One region of the Bacillus sp. MT94 genome, then DNA from elsewhere that is predicted to be linked to it. Evidence: a T-box and tRNA genes for the amino acid it is inferred to sense, from the RefSeq annotation. Region 1 holds a T-box; the other holds one or more tRNA genes.
The links. A T-box is a leader RNA that pairs with one kind of tRNA and senses whether it is charged. The one in region 1 lies ahead of ileS2 (isoleucine--tRNA ligase), so its partner is inferred to be a tRNA-Ile.
Positions count from the first base shown of each region.

Region 2: it has a tRNA-Ile gene. The T-box ahead of ileS2 (isoleucine--tRNA ligase) is inferred to sense a tRNA for this amino acid. The anticodon was not compared.

Region 1 covers NZ_JBXAEZ010000002.1:207,717-216,343, forward strand. Annotated here, with positions in the region: gene uraA (uracil permease) at 43-1,335, opposite strand; gene pyrR (bifunctional pyrimidine operon transcriptional regulator/uracil phosphoribosyltransferase) at 1,482-2,024, opposite strand; gene AC1Q51_RS06675 (RluA family pseudouridine synthase) at 2,229-3,137, opposite strand; gene lspA (lipoprotein signal peptidase LspA) at 3,142-3,600, opposite strand; gene AC1Q51_RS06685 (TraR/DksA C4-type zinc finger protein) at 3,725-4,054, opposite strand; gene ileS2 (isoleucine--tRNA ligase) at 4,211-6,976, opposite strand; T-box leader at 7,048-7,271, opposite strand; gene divIVA (septum site-determining protein DivIVA) at 7,323-7,829, opposite strand; gene AC1Q51_RS06700 (YlmH family RNA-binding protein) at 7,919-8,627, opposite strand, start outside.
Region 2 covers NZ_JBXAEZ010000002.1:565,848-574,474, reverse strand. Annotated here, with positions in the region: gene AC1Q51_RS08700 (YitT family protein) at 1-793, shown strand, start outside; gene AC1Q51_RS08695 (metal ABC transporter ATP-binding protein) at 973-1,743, shown strand; gene AC1Q51_RS08690 (metal ABC transporter permease) at 1,743-2,576, shown strand; gene AC1Q51_RS08685 (Fur family transcriptional regulator) at 2,590-3,003, shown strand; gene ispG (flavodoxin-dependent (E)-4-hydroxy-3-methylbut-2-enyl-diphosphate synthase) at 3,083-4,186, opposite strand; gene yqfZ (protein YqfZ) at 4,351-4,716, opposite strand; gene yqgB (protein YqgB) at 4,782-5,540, opposite strand; tRNA gene AC1Q51_RS08665 (tRNA-Ile) at 5,783-5,856, shown strand; gene sodA (superoxide dismutase [Mn]) at 6,078-6,689, shown strand; gene AC1Q51_RS08655 (MFS transporter) at 6,807-8,084, shown strand; gene AC1Q51_RS08650 (peptidoglycan D,D-transpeptidase FtsI family protein) at 8,194-8,627, shown strand, end outside.

The DNA.
Region 1 (8,627 bases):
CCACCCTTTTCCGTCTCACAGGACTGAATTAAAAGGTTATTTTTATGAAGCAATCTGCTTAGATTGTTTTGTATGTTTTTCTTGTTTTGATTCTGGTAGTAGTAGATTTAACAGTACACCTACAATTGCTGCAAGCGCCATTCCTTCGACTTGGAATGAATCCCCTACGTGAAGTACCGCTCCACCAATACCGATTACTAGTATTACTGATGCAATCATTAAGTTTCGTTTGTCACTTAAATCTGTTTTATCATCTACCATCATGCGTAATCCGCTTGATGCGATTACACCGAATAGTAAGATTGATACCCCGCCCATAACTGGTGTTGGGATCGAATGAATCAGTGCAGAAATCTTACCGATAAATCCGAACATGATTGCGAATACTGCTGAACCGATGAATAAGTATACACTGTATGCTCTCGTAATTGCTAGCACACCGATGTTTTCACCATACGTTGTATTCGGTGGCCCACCGATTAGTGATGCAATTAATGTTGCTACTCCGTCACCGAAGATCGAACGGTGTAAACCTGGTTTTTCAATTAAATCTCTTTTAATAACATTTCCAAGTACAATTTGATGTCCGATATGTTCTGATATCGTTACTAGTGCAACTGGTACCATCAAGAGTACAATCTTCCATGAAAACTCTGGTGTGTATGTTACAAATGGTACTGTGAAATCTGGTACAACAAACCATTTTGCCTCAGCTACCGGCTTTAAGTCTACTAGCCCTTGGAAGTAAGCGAAGATATATCCGCCGATAATGCCAAGTAACACTGGTATGATACTGAAAAATCCTCTTCCGAATATCGAGCAAATGATTGTAATTGCTAATGTTACTAATGCTACTGAAAAATGTGTAAAGCTGTATTTGCCATCCGCACCGTTCATCGCCATGTTAACTGCTGTATGTGCTAAAGCTAGACCGATTACCATTACTACTGGACCAACTACGATTGGTGGTAGTAGTTTCATAATCCACTCTGATCCTGATTTCTTAATTCCGAGTGAGATTAAGATGTACACAAGCCCTGCTAGCAAACCACCAAGCATTGCTGCTCCCGGCCCACCTGCCGTTTTCGCTGTTATAATCGGTGCGATAAAGGCGAATGATGATCCTAAATATGCTGGTACTTGACCTTTCGTTATAAGAAGAAACGCTAGCGTTCCTAATCCACTTGATATTAATGCTACTGATGGATTCAATCCTGTTAAAAACGGAACAAGCACTGTTGATCCAAACATCGCGAACAAATGTTGTATACTTAAAAATAACCATTTTCCCGGTTTCGGTACTTCATTAACGTCTAACACTGGCTTTTGTTCCATTGTTACATCCTCCTTCAGTTTAAATCTTTGCAATAAAAAAACTCTTTGTGCCTGTGCACAAAGAGTCCTATACTTTCGTATGCCAAATTTGACATATGAAAGCCAAGACCCTTTGGCAGCCTCACAGGACTACATTTAAAAGGGCTTTACTTATCGTATATGCTTACTCGATCTTGTTGATCTGTCTCTTGCAAATCAACTTCGATACGCTCTTCACTTGATGTTGGAATGTTCTTTCCTACATAATCAGCGCGAATTGGTAATTCACGATGACCTCTATCAACAAGAACCGCCAATTGAATTTGAGATGGTCTACCTAAATCCATAAGAGCATCCATTGCTGCTCGAACTGTTCTTCCTGTATATAATACGTCATCAACGAGGATAACTTTTTTCTTCGTAATATCTACAGGGATATCAGAACCTTTTACAAGTGGTTCTTTATTTTTGGATTGTAGTGTTAAATCATCACGATATAACGTAATGTCTAACTCTCCAACTTCCATTTCTTTTCCTTCAATTTGACCAATTCGTTCTGCCAAACGTTGTGCAATAAAAATTCCACGAGTTTTAATTCCGACAAGAACACAATTATCGACACCTTTATTTCGTTCCACGATTTCATGACTAATTCGTGTTAAAGCGCGGCGAATCATTTGGTCATCTAAAACGACAGCTTTCTCTTGCATGCTCTACACCTCCAAGCTTTTTTTCTTGCGTGAGAGTAATGGTATAAAAAAAGTCCTCTCAGCGTGTGCGAGAGGACTTTTGAAAAAAGGGTACAACATACCCTAAGTATTTCAAACCGTTACCTTCTCAACCTCACGGGGCTGTGTTAAAGGATCATTATTTAACTGTTGTCAGTATCTCAGTTTTCTTATGATTTGTCAATACTATTTTCGTAAAATATTTAATGCGTCTTCAAACACTTCTGGAATCGGTGCCTCAAACTGAATATATTCACCAGTACGAGGATGATCAAAGCCTAAAATACCCGCATGAAGTGCTTGTCCATTCATATCTAACGTTTTCTTCGGACCATACTTCGGATCTCCTGCAAGTGGATAGCCAATATATTTCATATGAACACGAATTTGGTGCGTACGTCCCGTTTCTAAGCGACATTCTACAAGTGTAAAGTCTTTAAAACGTTCTAACACTTGGAAGTGTGTAACAGCGTTCTTACCATTTTCATCAACTGTCATACTTTGACGCTCTTTCTTATCACGACCAATTGGTGCATCGATAGTTCCCTTATCATGCGGAATCACACCGTGTACAATCGCTTTGTAACGTCTCGTTACTGTTTTGGCTACAAGCTGATTTACAAGCGATTCATGTGCCATATCATTTTTAGCAACCATTAATAGTCCAGATGTATCTTTATCAATACGATGCACGATACCTGGACGCATTACACCGTTAATGCCTGATAAGTCTGTACAATGGTGCATAAGGCCGTTTACAAGTGTACCACTTGTATGCCCTGGTGCTGGATGTACAACCATGCCACGTGGCTTATTTACAACAAGCACATCTGCATCTTCATAATAAATTTCTAAATTTAAATCCTCTGGTTGAATATCTAGCGCTTCTGGCTCAGGAATCGTTACTGTAATTTCATCTTCTTCTTTTACTTTATAATTCACTTTTACTGCTTTCCCGTTCACTGTCACAACATCATCTTTAATCCATTGCTGTACTTGTGAACGTGACCATTCGTTATTTATCCCTGTAACGAATTTATCAATTCGCTCGTTTTTTTGCTCTGCTGCAACTGTTACTTGTACTACTTCACTCATTCAATTACTCCTTCGCTTTCTTGCCTTCTAATAATGTTTGAATAATAATTAATACAACACCAATACATAATGCTGAATCAGCTATATTGAATACTGGATAGTTGTACGAGAAAATATACACGTGAATGAAATCCACTACTTCTTGTCTAAATACACGATCAATAAAGTTACCAATTGCCCCGCCCAAAATTAGACCTAACGAAATACCTAGAAGCTTGTCTGTTTTCGCATACTTTTTCATATAAAATACGATAAACACTACAAAAACAACTGTAATAATGTAGAAGAACCACATTTTATTTTCTAAAATACCCCAAGCAGCGCCTCTATTTCGATGTGATGTTATGTATAATACATTGTCGATAATCGGAATACTCGTACCCAATTCCATGTTCTTTACAATTAACCACTTCGATATTTGATCGATAGCAATGACAAATAACGCTATTACATAATATATCATTTTCATTTCCCCCACAAAGACAGTGTACCTCAAAATTTTAGCATAGCTGCTACCTTTTCACAATGAACCTTTATAGAAGAATAAAATAAATTAAAAAAAGGTAATATAATATCGTTGTGCGTATTCATACATTTACCTTTTCATAGAAGAATTCATGAATCGTACGAGCAGTCGGCATTGTCTTCATTTGCTTTGTCGAAATTAATCTCCCCGTCTCTTCACAAATACCGTACATGTCTATTTCCATTTTAAATAATGCGCGTTCTACATCCTTTAAATCCTCTTTTATATCATGTAATAGCAATTTTTTCTTTATCTCTTCCTTAATTTCATATCCAAGCTCTTGGCTGAACTCGACATCATATTTGTGCATTACTTCTTTAGCTAGTCTCTCTTGCAACTCTTTTCTCATCAATTGCAATTCTTCTTTTATTTCCATGTAAATTTCATTCACGTGTACATTCCTCCTAGCTGTAATGTACAGTTAGTGTGTCCGAAATTTATTTGCTTACCTCACACACATTTTTCCTTCACAGGAAAGAGTCTGAAAAGTTTTTTTGATATGCCATCAACAAAAAAACTGACTGCATGAATAGCAGTCAGTTTTTTATTATTTTACATAGTTTTCTTTAACAACTGTTGCACAACGCTCACATAATGTTTCATGTTCAGCATCTTTACCAATTGTTTCTGAAACTACCCAACAACGTTCACATGTTTCACCAGTTGCTTGAGCAACAACAACCGCTGTATGTTCATACTTCGGTGCATCTGCTGGCGCTTCATCCATCATACCACCAAGTTTATACTCAGAAACGATGAATAATTGCTTTAAGTCTTCGCTAATAGACTCTAACATAGCTTTCATTTCTGCAGTTGGATATAGCGTAATGCTTGCATTTAATGACTTACCGATTACTTTTTCATTACGAGCTACTTCTAGTGCTTTTAACACGTCATCACGTAATGTCATAAATGCATCCCATTTTGTTTTTAACGCTTCCGCGTCATCTAATTGTACAGCTTCTGGCATATCAGTTAATTGTACACTTTCTTCTGTTACGCCTGGAATGTATGGCCATACTTCATCAGCTGTATGCGGTAAGATTGGTGTTACAAGTTTTGTTAACGCAACAAGAACATCATATAATACAGTTTGAATTGCACGACGATCTTCGTGATTTGCACCTTCAATGTATAAAATGTCTTTTGCAAAGTCTAAGTAGAATGAACTTAAATCAATTGTACAGAAGTTATGAATTGCATGATACACAGCAGCGAAGTCGTATGTCTCATATGCTTCTTTAACTTTTGTAATTAAGTCATTTAATTTCACTAACATGTAACGATCTACTTCACGAAGTTCAGCTACAGCTACTGCATTTTCACTTGGCTTAAAGTCGTCTAAGTTTCCTAATAAGAAACGGAATGTGTTACGGATTTTACGATACACTTCTGCTACTTGTTTTAAAATATCATCTGAAATACGTACGTCAGATTGATAGTCAACAGAAGATACCCATAAGCGTAAAATGTCTCCGCCTAATTGATCCATAATTTTCTTCGGTACGACGATGTTTCCAATCGACTTACTCATTTTACGTCCTTCACCATCTAGTACGAAACCGTGACTTAATACGCCTTTATATGGAGCTTTACCTGTTACAGCAACTGCTGTTGATAATGAAGAGTTAAACCAACCACGATACTGGTCAGATCCTTCTAAATATAAATCAGCTGGACGCTGTAAATCTTCGCGCTCTTCTAATACCGCTTGGTGAGAAGAACCTGAATCGAACCATACATCCATGATGTCTGTTTCTTTACGGAATTCGCCATTTGGGCTACCCGGATGTGTAAATCCTTCTGGTAATAGATCTTTCGCTTCACGCTCGAACCATACGTTAGAACCGTGTTCACGGAATAAATCTGCTACATGGTTAATTGTTTCATCCGTAATAATTGGATCACCATTCTCAGCATAGAATACCGGAATTGGCACACCCCATGCACGCTGACGAGAAATACACCAGTCACCACGGTCACGAACCATATTATGAAGACGAGTTTCTCCCCATGCTGGTACCCATTTCGTTTCCGCTACAGCTTCTATTAATTCTTTACGGAATGCTTCAATAGATGCAAACCACTGTGCTGTCGCACGGAAAATAATTGGTTTTTTCGTTCTCCAATCATGTGGGTATGAATGTGTAATGAATGTTAGTTTCAGTAACGCGCCTACTTCTTCTAATTTTTCTGTAATTGGCTTGTTAGCTTTATCATAGAATAAGCCTTCAAATCCAGGTGCTTCATTTGTTAATACACCTTTATCATCGACTGGGCAAAGTACTTCTAATCCATACTTTTTACCAACAACGAAGTCATCTTCCCCGTGTCCTGGTGCTGTATGAACACAACCTGTACCTGCATCTGTTGTTACGTGATCTCCTAGCATAACTAATGAATCACGATCGTAGAATGGATGTTTTGCAACTGTGTACTCAAGTTCGCTACCTTTTACTGTTTTCACAACTTCAGCATTTTCCCACTCTAACGTTTTTGCAACTGTCTCAAACAGCTCAGAAGCAATGATATATTTCTCATCATTTACTTTTACAATACTATATTCAAGCTCTGGGTGAACAGAAATACCTAAGTTTGCAGGTAATGTCCAAGGTGTTGTTGTCCAAATGATGTACTTTTCATCACCTTCTAATACATTCTTTCCATCTTTTACAGGGAATGCTACGTAAATAGATGCTGATTTTTTATCTTGATATTCAATTTCAGCTTCTGCTAAAGCAGATTCACTCGTTGGAGACCAGTAAACTGGTTTTTGACCTTTATAGATATAACCTTTTTTCGCCATGTCACCAAACACTTTAATTTGTTGTGCTTCATAAGCTGGCTCTAAAGTAATATATGGATTATCCCAATCTGCACGTACACCTAAACGCTTAAATTGTTCACGTTGACGTTCTACTTGTTCATATGCATACTCTGCACATAACTTACGGAACTCAGCAACTGTCATTTCTTTACGCTTTACGCCTTTATTTGTTAAAGCTTGTTCAATTGGTAAACCGTGCGTATCCCATCCTGGAACATATGGCGCACTAAAACCAGTCATTGATTTATAACGAACAATAAAGTCTTTTAATACTTTATTTAATGCATGTCCCATATGAATGTCACCATTCGCATATGGAGGTCCATCATGCAATACAAATAAAGGACGACCTTTTGTATGTTCTTGTACTTTTTCGTAAATATTCATTTCAGCCCATTTTTCTTGCATTGCAGGCTCACGTTTTGGTAAGTTCCCACGCATTGGGAACTCTGTTTTCGGCATCAGTAATGTATTTTTGTACTCCATGCTCAATTCCTCCTTACATGTATAAAAGAAATACTTAAAAAACGGAATAAAAAAGAGACTTTCTCATCCCAAAAAGGGACGAGAAAGTCTCCCGCGGTACCACCCTAGTAGATCATATACATATGTATAGAATCCTCTTTATATTCTTAACGCGAATACACGCCTACGCTTACTCTATTTATTCAGCGCGGAACTCCAGGGTGATATTCCCACTATCTCCTTATCCTGAGCTTACACCATCCTCAGTTCGCTATATAAGGTTTGAAAAGGTACTTATCCCTATCTTCGTTTTTCTTAATAAATATGTTGTTTAAAATTATATGTAATAATGAGAAAAACGTCAAGCTTACACTGTTTCTTCTTTTTTCAACAGTTCATCTACTTCGTCTTCTAACTCAATTAGTTTATCCCAATCATCGTTGTTTAACATTTCAAGCTGTGTTTCTAATAACATACGGAAACGAGTTCGGAATACTTTCGCTTGTTTCTTTAGCTCTTCAATATCAAAAGCAACTTTTCTTGATTTTACTAATGCTTCGTTAATAATACGATCAGCATTCTTTTCAGCTTCACGCACAATTAATTTCGCTTCTTTTTGCGCATTACGTTTTACTTCTTCCGCTGCTTCTTGCGCAACAACGATAGATTTGTTTAACGTATCTTCAATATTAGAGAAATGATCTAACTTCCCTTCTAACTGCGCAACTTTTTCTTCTAAAGCTTTTTTCTCACGAATGACCAATTCATAATCTTTGATAATTTGATCAAGAAACTCATTTACTTGATCTTCATCATAGCCACGGAATCCGCGACCAAATTCTTTGTTATGAATATCTAATGGTGTTAACGGCACAACGCCACCTCCAAGTAGTTATCTAAATTTCCTCTTTCAATTATATCTTTTCTTCGACAAAATAGGAGGATTTCCTTCTAAAAAACCAATCATTTTAGTATACCATACAAAATTCTCCATTTGTCGCGTTTTGTTCTACCTTCTACAGAAAATAATTTACTTCGGCCATATCCTCTAACAGAAAAAACGTCTCCTGGATAACATTCATAAGAAGTTTGCTCCACTGTTTTCCAATTGACTTTTACTAAACCATTTTTTATGAAAGGTTGTACTTTCTGTCTAGATAAATGTAACATTTCAGCTAACATAACATCTAAACGAAGTGAAGAAACCGTTCCAGATTTCTCCCCCCACGTTTCATGTATTTGTAGAATTTGTTCTCCTTGCACTGCTGATAAGGAGACTTTTACTTTTCCTATTGCTTGTAAGTTCATCTCAATGTACGATACGATTTCTTTCGCAACTACAATTTGGGCACGATTTTCTTGCAGCAAAATATCACCACATTTTTCTCTCGTTAAACCAAGAGACATAAATGTACCTAATATTTGCCTATGTTCTAGCGTATAAAACTTGGAAGGATAGTCAATTTCTAATACTTCTACTTGAAATTCTTCTTCATTTAATTCTAGATAGTCTGGATAAATGAGTGCTCTTTTACGCTCTGCATTAGGCGTTGCACCACCAAATTGCACAGCGACATCTCCTTGTCCAATTACCATAGAAACAATTTGTTGCTGTCTTGGATCAAGGAAATCTGTTAATTTCACTTGATGGTACTCCGCTGTTCGCTTCCAC
Region 2 (8,627 bases), 360 kb from region 1:
GGTAGCGATTGAACTATTTTTAATGCCAAATAAAATTATTGATGGTGGAATTATTGGTATTTCTCTTATATTAGATTACCTTACTCCTAATATTTGGTGGTTAAGTTTTTCTACTTTAGTCGTTGTTCTCAATATCCCATTTATGTATTCGGGTTATAAGCAAATTGGAAAAACATTCATGTTATCTTCGGCATTTGGTATTGTAGCGTTAGCATTCATTGAGTCAACGTTACATGCGGTGCCACCGTTTACAACAGAGCCTATTTTAGCGACTGTGTTTGGTGGTCTTATTTTAGGTCTTGGTGTAGGACTTGTAATTCGTCATGGTGGATCGTTAGATGGAACTGAAATTATGGGGATTTTATTAACGAAGAAATTACCGTTCTCTGTTGGTGAATTCGTAATGTTTGTGAACTTATTTATTTTTGCATGGGCAGCATTTGTGTTTGGTGTGGAACAAGCGATGTATTCTGTTATGACGTACTATATTGCATTTAAAACGATCGATACAGTAATTCAAGGGCTAGATGAAACGAAAGCAGTTTTAATTGTATCTGATCAATATGAGGAAGTATCAAATGCGATTTTACATCGACTCGGCCGTGGAACTACAAAGCTTGTAGCAAAAGGTGGTTATACAGATAAAGAAAAAGAAGTTATTTATGCAGTTGTAACGCGTCTAGAAGTGACGAAGTTAAAGTCAATTGTGCATGAAATTGATGAAAATGCGTTTGTTACGATTATGAGCACGCAAGAGACAAATGGTGGTAAGTTTAAATCGGCTATTCACTAAACGTATATAGGAATATTTTTCGAAAGCAGAGAATTTTTCTCTGCTTTTTGTTATAATAGTAAGGTTTCTTGAAAAAATAGATATATTTTAGGCAGATTGGTTTACAACTATAATAAGCTGTACTATAATTCAAATAGATATAAATCGGAATCATTCTGAATTAAAATAGGTGAGATGCTATGAATAATATATTAGAGATTGAAGGTTTAACATTCCGGTATGAAGATCGGAATGTGTTAGAAAATATTAATTTGCAAGTTCCGAAGGGAGCTTTTTTAGGTTTAGTGGGACCGAATGGTTCAGGTAAATCAACTTTACTTAAGTGTTTATTAGGCGTTTTAAAGCCAAAAGAAGGAAGCATTCGTGTGTTTGGCGTTGATAGTAAGAAGTTTAAGGAATGGAATAAAGTTGGTTATGTATCCCAAAAAGCAAATAGTTTCAATTCTGGTTTTCCAGCAACTGTTTCTGAAGTTGTGTCAATGGGACTTGTTTCGAAAAAAGGGCTTTTTCGCTTTTTCACAAAAGAGGATAAGAAAAAGGTAGAAAAAGCAATTGCTGATGTAGGGATGAGTGAGTTTCAAGGTCGTAATATTGGAGAGCTTTCTGGTGGACAGCAACAGCGTGTATTTATTGCTCGTGCGCTCGTTAGTGATCCTGAATTGCTTATTTTAGACGAGCCTACTGTTGGAATCGATGTAAAAAATGTGGAAAGTTTTTACGAAATATTAGAGGATTTAAACAAAAGGCTCGGGATCACATTAATTCTTGTTACTCATGATATGGGAGCTGTTACCGAAAAAGTAACACATGTTGCATGCCTAAACCAACATCTACATTTCCATGGAAATGTAGAGAAGTTCCGAGAGTTAGAAGATGCAGAAATGTCCGTCTTATATGGACATCATGTTCATCGTTTAGAACACGAACATGAGCATCACGGGAGGATATAATGATACAAGATTTTTTACAATATGACTTTTTACGTAATTCTTTATACGCAGGTATTTTAATTGGACTTGTTGCACCACTAATAGGTGTGTTTGTTGTTATTCGTCGTTTATCTCTTATTGCGGATGCATTAAGTCACGTGACGTTATCAGGTATTGCAGCAAGTTTATTACTTGAAAAAACCATTTTTACAGGTGGGTTTTTAAACCCCTTATATATGGGGATGGTTTTTTCAATTGGTGGAGCGCTATTAATCGAAAAGTTAAGAACTGTATATAAGCACTATCAAGAATTAGCAATTCCGATTATCCTTTCGGCAGGGATGGGAGTTGGAGTTATTTTCATTTCACTTGCAAATGGATTTAACACAGACTTATTTAGTTATTTATTTGGTAGTGTCAGTGCTGTAACAAGTACGGATTTAATTATTATTGGGATTGTAGCAATTGTTGTTGTTGCGACAATTATTTTATTATATAAAGAGCTGTTTCTACTATCATTTGATGAGGAATACGCAGTATCAACTGGTTTAAGAGCGAAATGGATTCACTTTATTTTCATTATATTAGTTGCTCTTGTCATTGCAGTATCAATGCGTGTAGTAGGGGTTCTTCTCGTATCATCATTAATGACGTTACCAGTTGCAGCAAGTATTCGTATTGCTAAAGGATTTAAACAAACAATTTTCTTTTCCATTTTATTTGGTGAAATTGCAGTAATTGGTGGAATGTTTGCTTCGTATCAACTTGATCTAGCACCAGGTGGTACAATTGTTATGATAGCAGTTCTTATTTTAATCGGTGCGATTTTATGGAAGAAGAAAAAAACTGCATAAAGTAGGGATAGGTATGAATCTAACAGAAGCTTTACGCCTAATGAAGGAAAAAGGATACAAACATACTGGAAAAAGAGAAGAGATGCTCAGATTATTTGCAGCACATAATCGTTATTTAACTGCGAAAGACGTTTTAGAGCATATGAAAGACGATTATCCAGGGCTTAGTTTTGATACGATTTATCGTAACTTAACAGTTTTTGCTGAGATTGGTGTTTTAGAACAAACGGAATTAAATGGTGAAAAACATTTTCGTTTCACTTGTTCTATTATGGAACATCATCATCATTTTATTTGTTTGGATTGTGGTGGGACGAAAGAGATTACTTCCTGCCCAATGGATTTTATGAATAAAGATTTTACTGGTTATGAAGTAACGGGTCATAAGTTTGAAATATATGGTCGTTGTCCAAAATGTGCAAAGTAAAAGCTCGTCGGTTATATAACTGACGAGCTTTTTTACGTAGAAAAGAAGGTTGCTCACAAATATTGTGGCAACCTTCTTTTTATTGTTCTTGTGTCTCTTTTTCTTTTTCTCGTTCAGCAGCCATTTCAGCAGCAATTACGTCGATTTCTTTTTTCAGTTCTTCTACCATTGTTTCTTCTGGTACTTTACGAACGACTTGCCCTTTACGGAATAATAATCCCTCTCCACGTGCACCAGCAATACCGATATCAGCTTCACGAGCTTCACCAGGACCATTTACAGCGCAACCAAGTACTGCAACTTTAATTGGTACTTGAAGTGTAGAGATGTATTCTTCCACTTCGTTAGCGATGCTAATTAAATCGATTTCAATACGACCACAAGTTGGACAAGAGATAAGTGTCGCTGCGTTAGACGCAAGACCGAATGATTTTAATAATTCACGAGCAACTTTTACTTCTTCAACTGGATCAGCACTTAATGAAATACGTAGTGTATTTCCGATGCCTTTACTTAAGATTGCTCCAAGACCAGCGGCACTTTTTACAGTTCCAGCAAACAATGTTCCAGATTCTGTAATACCTAAATGTAATGGGTAATCAAAAGCGCGAGCAGCTTTCTCGTATGCTTCGATTGCTAAGTTAACATCAGAGGCTTTCATAGATACGATAATATCGTGGAAATCTAAGTCCTCTAAAATTTTAATATGATGTAGCGCGCTCTCAACCATACCATCAGCAGTTGGGTATCCGTACTTTTCTAAAATGTGGCGCTCTAATGAACCAGCGTTTACACCAATACGGATTGGAATACCGCGCTCTTTTGCTGCATTTACAACAGCTTCTACTTTATGGCGACGACCAATATTACCTGGATTGATACGTACTTTATCAATGCCACCTTCAATTGCTTTTAAAGCAAGGCGATAATCAAAATGAATATCAGCAACAAGTGGAATGTTGATTTGTTTTTTTATATCAGCAATAGCATTAGCTGCGCGTTCATCTGGAACGGCAACGCGGACGACTTGACAGCCAGCTTCTTCTAAACGCTTGATTTCAGCAACTGTTGCTTCAACATCATGTGTTTTTGTTGTTGTCATACTTTGTATAATTAATTCATTATTACCGCCAATTGTTAAATTACCGACTTTAACTGGACGTGTTTTTGTACGATGAGTCATTTCATTCACGAATAGATCGCTCTCCTTATAAAAGAAGTTTCTTATTTAGTCCCTCATATCAATGATAGTATACGTGATATAGGGCTATAGAAACCGAAGTGCTCGGTTTCACTTTTACTATTGTATCAGCGCCTTTATGTAATTGACAAGGATTAAGTGATGGCTTATTGATATAACGGGAATTTATAAGACTTTCCAATTTGTATTTTTGTAGCAGATGTACTTTTGTTTAATTGTTTAAAGTCGTCAATGACTTTTTCTATGGAAGGAATTTTTTTCTTGTTAATTTGTTCTGTAATAGAAAGAACTGTCTCGCCAGTTTTTACTTCAATTGTTTTATAAGATGTATCCGTTTCTTTTTCTGTTTTATTCTCTTTATTTTGTTGGCTGTCTGTGTTTTCTTTTTTAATCGTTTGGGCAGCAGTTGTTTTTTTATATGAACTTAACATCGGTAAAGTACCGATTTTTATATCGTAATAAAATATATAACCGAGAACAAGCACGAATAGAAATATACCTAACCTCTTCATATTCTTCACTCCTTTGCTAGGAATATATGCTTGTCCAAAAAAAAAATGCCTATTTAGGCATTTTTTTATTTTTCTTTCGGTTGGGGTACCTCTTTAATCGTTAAGTATAGAACGATTAAAACAACAGCGATATAAATGAATGTTGCGCCAGGTACGACGATTTTGAATAAATCCATAATCATGAAGAAAATGGTTGGGATTGTGTAGCTGTATGCAGTTAGTGTCCAAACTTGTTTATAGGATAGTTTACGTTGACCGCTCATAGCAGAACCGATGAACGCAAGTAAAGTCACGCCTACAAAAGTGATGAATAATTGGAATAGGTACACTAAGAATCCAATAACAAATAATAAAATTGGATAAATATTATCGAATAAAGAAATAAATTCTTGTAGATCTTTTTTCTCAAGAGATGCACCTAACAAATCGTTATAAGAATACGTTTGTGTTTGACCATTTCCCATAGAGACTACTTTATCTTTTAAAACAAATAAACCTGTTTTATTTTGATATTTTTCTAGGTCTGTTGAATTTGGATCAAATACGAAAAGTGCATTTCCTTCTTCTTTTTCAATAGGCTGATCAATATCGGCTTTTAGTTCGCCATTTTCAATTTTAAAATCAGGTAAATCTTTATCGATGACTTGATTTACCATGCCTACACCATCTTGGATAAAACTACCGTACAAAAAAGTTCTTGGAATAGTAGTAATTAAGCAAAGTAGCATAATATACAAAATGGTTTTACCGATTTTTTGAAAACGGAATAGCGCCATATCTTTAGGCGAGTATATGCTTTTTACGAATTGGGTAAATATGGACATAGATTCACTTCCTTTATGTATGTATAAAATCATTGTAACGTAGGAATCTAGAGAATCTCAAGATATATTATATTTACATATAGTGGAGATAACTAAATTTCTTTTTATTAACTTTCTTCTTTTAAATAAGAAAAATACAATTGACACTTTTCTTTTCTATATGGTAAATTTATCTTACATTTCTTAAAGGGCATATCTGATAGGAATTCCTTTATTTGATATGTTGTTACATACATAATTGTGGACCCTTAGCTCAGCTGGTTAGAGCAGACGGCTCATAACCGTCCGGTCGTAGGTTCGAGTCCTACAGGGTCCATATCCATTTCGCATGTTTATTATGTTAGCAGGAAGCTTCCTTGTAGAAGGAAGCTTTTTTTACGGAATATATGAGCATTTTAATTGAAAAGAAGTGGGAATTTTGCTACTTTAATGATAGCAAGACAATGTGATTTATTTGTTTGCACCCTATGGCAATTAGGGTAGAATGAAGTTGTATGTCACTTAAGTGGCAATACATAAACTGGGAGGAATATAACAATGGCAAAACACGAATTACCAAATTTACCTTATGCGTATGATGCTTTAGAGCCTCACTTTGACAAAGAAACAATGAACATCCATCATACAAAACATCACAACACGTACATTACAAACTTAAACGCTGCTTTAGAAGGTCATGCAGAATTAGCTGACAAAAGCGTAGAAGAATTAGTTGCAAACTTAAACGAAGTACCAGAAGCAATCCGTACAGCAGTACGTAACAATGGTGGCGGACATGCTAACCATACATTCTTCTGGACAATCCTATCTCCAAACGGCGGAGGACAACCTGTAGGTGAACTTGCAACTGCAATTGAAGCAAAATTCGGTAGCTTCGATGCATTCAAAGAAGAATTCGCAAAAGCTGGCGCAACTCGCTTCGGTTCTGGTTGGGCTTGGTTAGTAGTAAACAATGGTGAGCTAGAAGTAACAAGCACTCCAAACCAAGATTCTCCTTTAACTGAAGGTAAAACGCCAGTTATCGGTTTAGATGTTTGGGAGCATGCTTACTACTTAAACTACCAAAACCGTCGTCCAGACTACATCGGTGCATTCTGGAACGTTGTAGATTGGAACGCTGCTGAAAAACGTTACCAAGAAGCAAAATAATTGTAATAAATATAGAAAAAAGCTAGGGGAGAACCCCTAGCTTTTTTCTATGCTTTCCTTTTACATAATTGGGCTTGTCTTTGGAAGACTAGAACATGAAGTAAAGGAGAGTTGTGTATGAAGTGGAAACATATAATTGGTGACGTTGAAGTGAATCGGGATTTAGTGTTATTGCTCCTTATAGGAGGTTTATACACGCTCGCAATTTCTTTATCGAATACGTTTGTAAATATTTATTTATGGAAACAAACACAAAATTATGTGAATCTTGGCTTGTATAATTTGGCCAGCGTTATATTACAGCCTCTCACATTTCTTGTAGGGGGAAAATTAGCGAAACGTATCGATCGCTCGATTTTATTACGAATAGGAGTAGGAACGCTCGCAATTTTTTTTATTGTTGTCTTAGTAGCGGGGAAAAGTGCTTCTCAGTATATTTTATTAATGGGGGCTCTTTTAGGAGTAGGATACGGTTTTTACTGGTTGGCTTTTAACTTATTGACATTTGAAATTACAGAACCAGAAACAAGAGATTTCTTTAATGGGTTTCTTGGACTTCTTACATCCTTCTCTGGGATGATCGGACCAATAGCAGCAGGATACACAATTTCACGTATGGAGAAATGGAGTGGTTATACTGTTATATTCTTTCTTTCATTAGTTCTATTTGCAATTGCTGTCGTCTTAAGCTTCTTTTTATCTAAAAGAGAATGTGAAGGGCGTTATGAAATCGTGCAAGTATTGAAAGAACGACGGATTGATAAAAACTGGGGAAAGATTACACGAGCTCATTTTTTCCAAGGATTGAGAGAAGGAACGTTTATTTTTGTCATTTCAGTATATGTTTATTTAGCAACTAATAGTGAGTTCGCATTAGGGAAATATAGTTTAGTGAACTCTGCTGTATCCTTTGTATGTTATTACTTAGTTGCTCGTATGTTAAAGAAGGAGTGGCGAAAAAAAGCAATTTTACTTGGAGGCATTATTTTATATGCTGTCGTCTTTTTAGTTATTTTCAATGTTACATACACGAAATTACTTATTTATGCGGCATGTATTGCGATTGCATATCCTATTTTACTTGTTCCGTATGGATCAATGACATATGACGTAATTGGTAGAGCGAAAAATGCGAGAGAATGGCGTGTGGAATATGTCGTTGTTCGGGAGCTGTGGTTAAACGCCGGAAGAATCTGTTCCATTTTAAGTTTTTTATGTGCTGTACTATTCTTTCCACCTGAAAAAAGTTTACCTTACTTATTATGTATTTTAGGTGCTGGACATTTTCTTATTTATTTTGCAGTTAAAAATGTCAAATATGATGAGGGAAATGCGAGTAAAACAAGTGTTGTAACGCAAGGAAACGCGCAAAACCAAACTGAACCAGAAGGTTAACTTCTCGTTTGTTTTATGCTAGAATAGAAAAAGATGTAAGACAGCAGTGAGGACACCTGTATGAAGGTGTCCCTTTCACATTACATAGCTGTTGGTAGAGGGGGTTTGTATGAGCAAGAAGCAGAAGCAAAATAAGAAAAAGACCCACGTTCCTTTTCGGTTAAACGTGCTGTTTTTCTGCGTGTTTTTAATGTTCTCCGCGGTTATTGTAAGGCTCGGATATGTACAAATTGTTCGCGGTGAAGAATATAAGAATGAAGTGGAGAAGAAAGAAAATTCAACGATAAGTAATCCTGTACCGCGTGGGAAAATATTTGACCGTTATGGGCGACCTGTAGTAGATAATGCAGCCATTCGTACTATTACATTTACAAAAATGAAAGGATCAACTGCAGAGGATCGCTTAGAAACAGCGAAAAAGCTAGCAGATTTGATTGAAGTACCGACAGATAAATTAACAGATCGCGATAAAAAAGATTATTGGCTTGCTATGCATAAAGAGGAAGCTAAAGAAAAAATTACGAATAAAGATCGTCAAGAGTT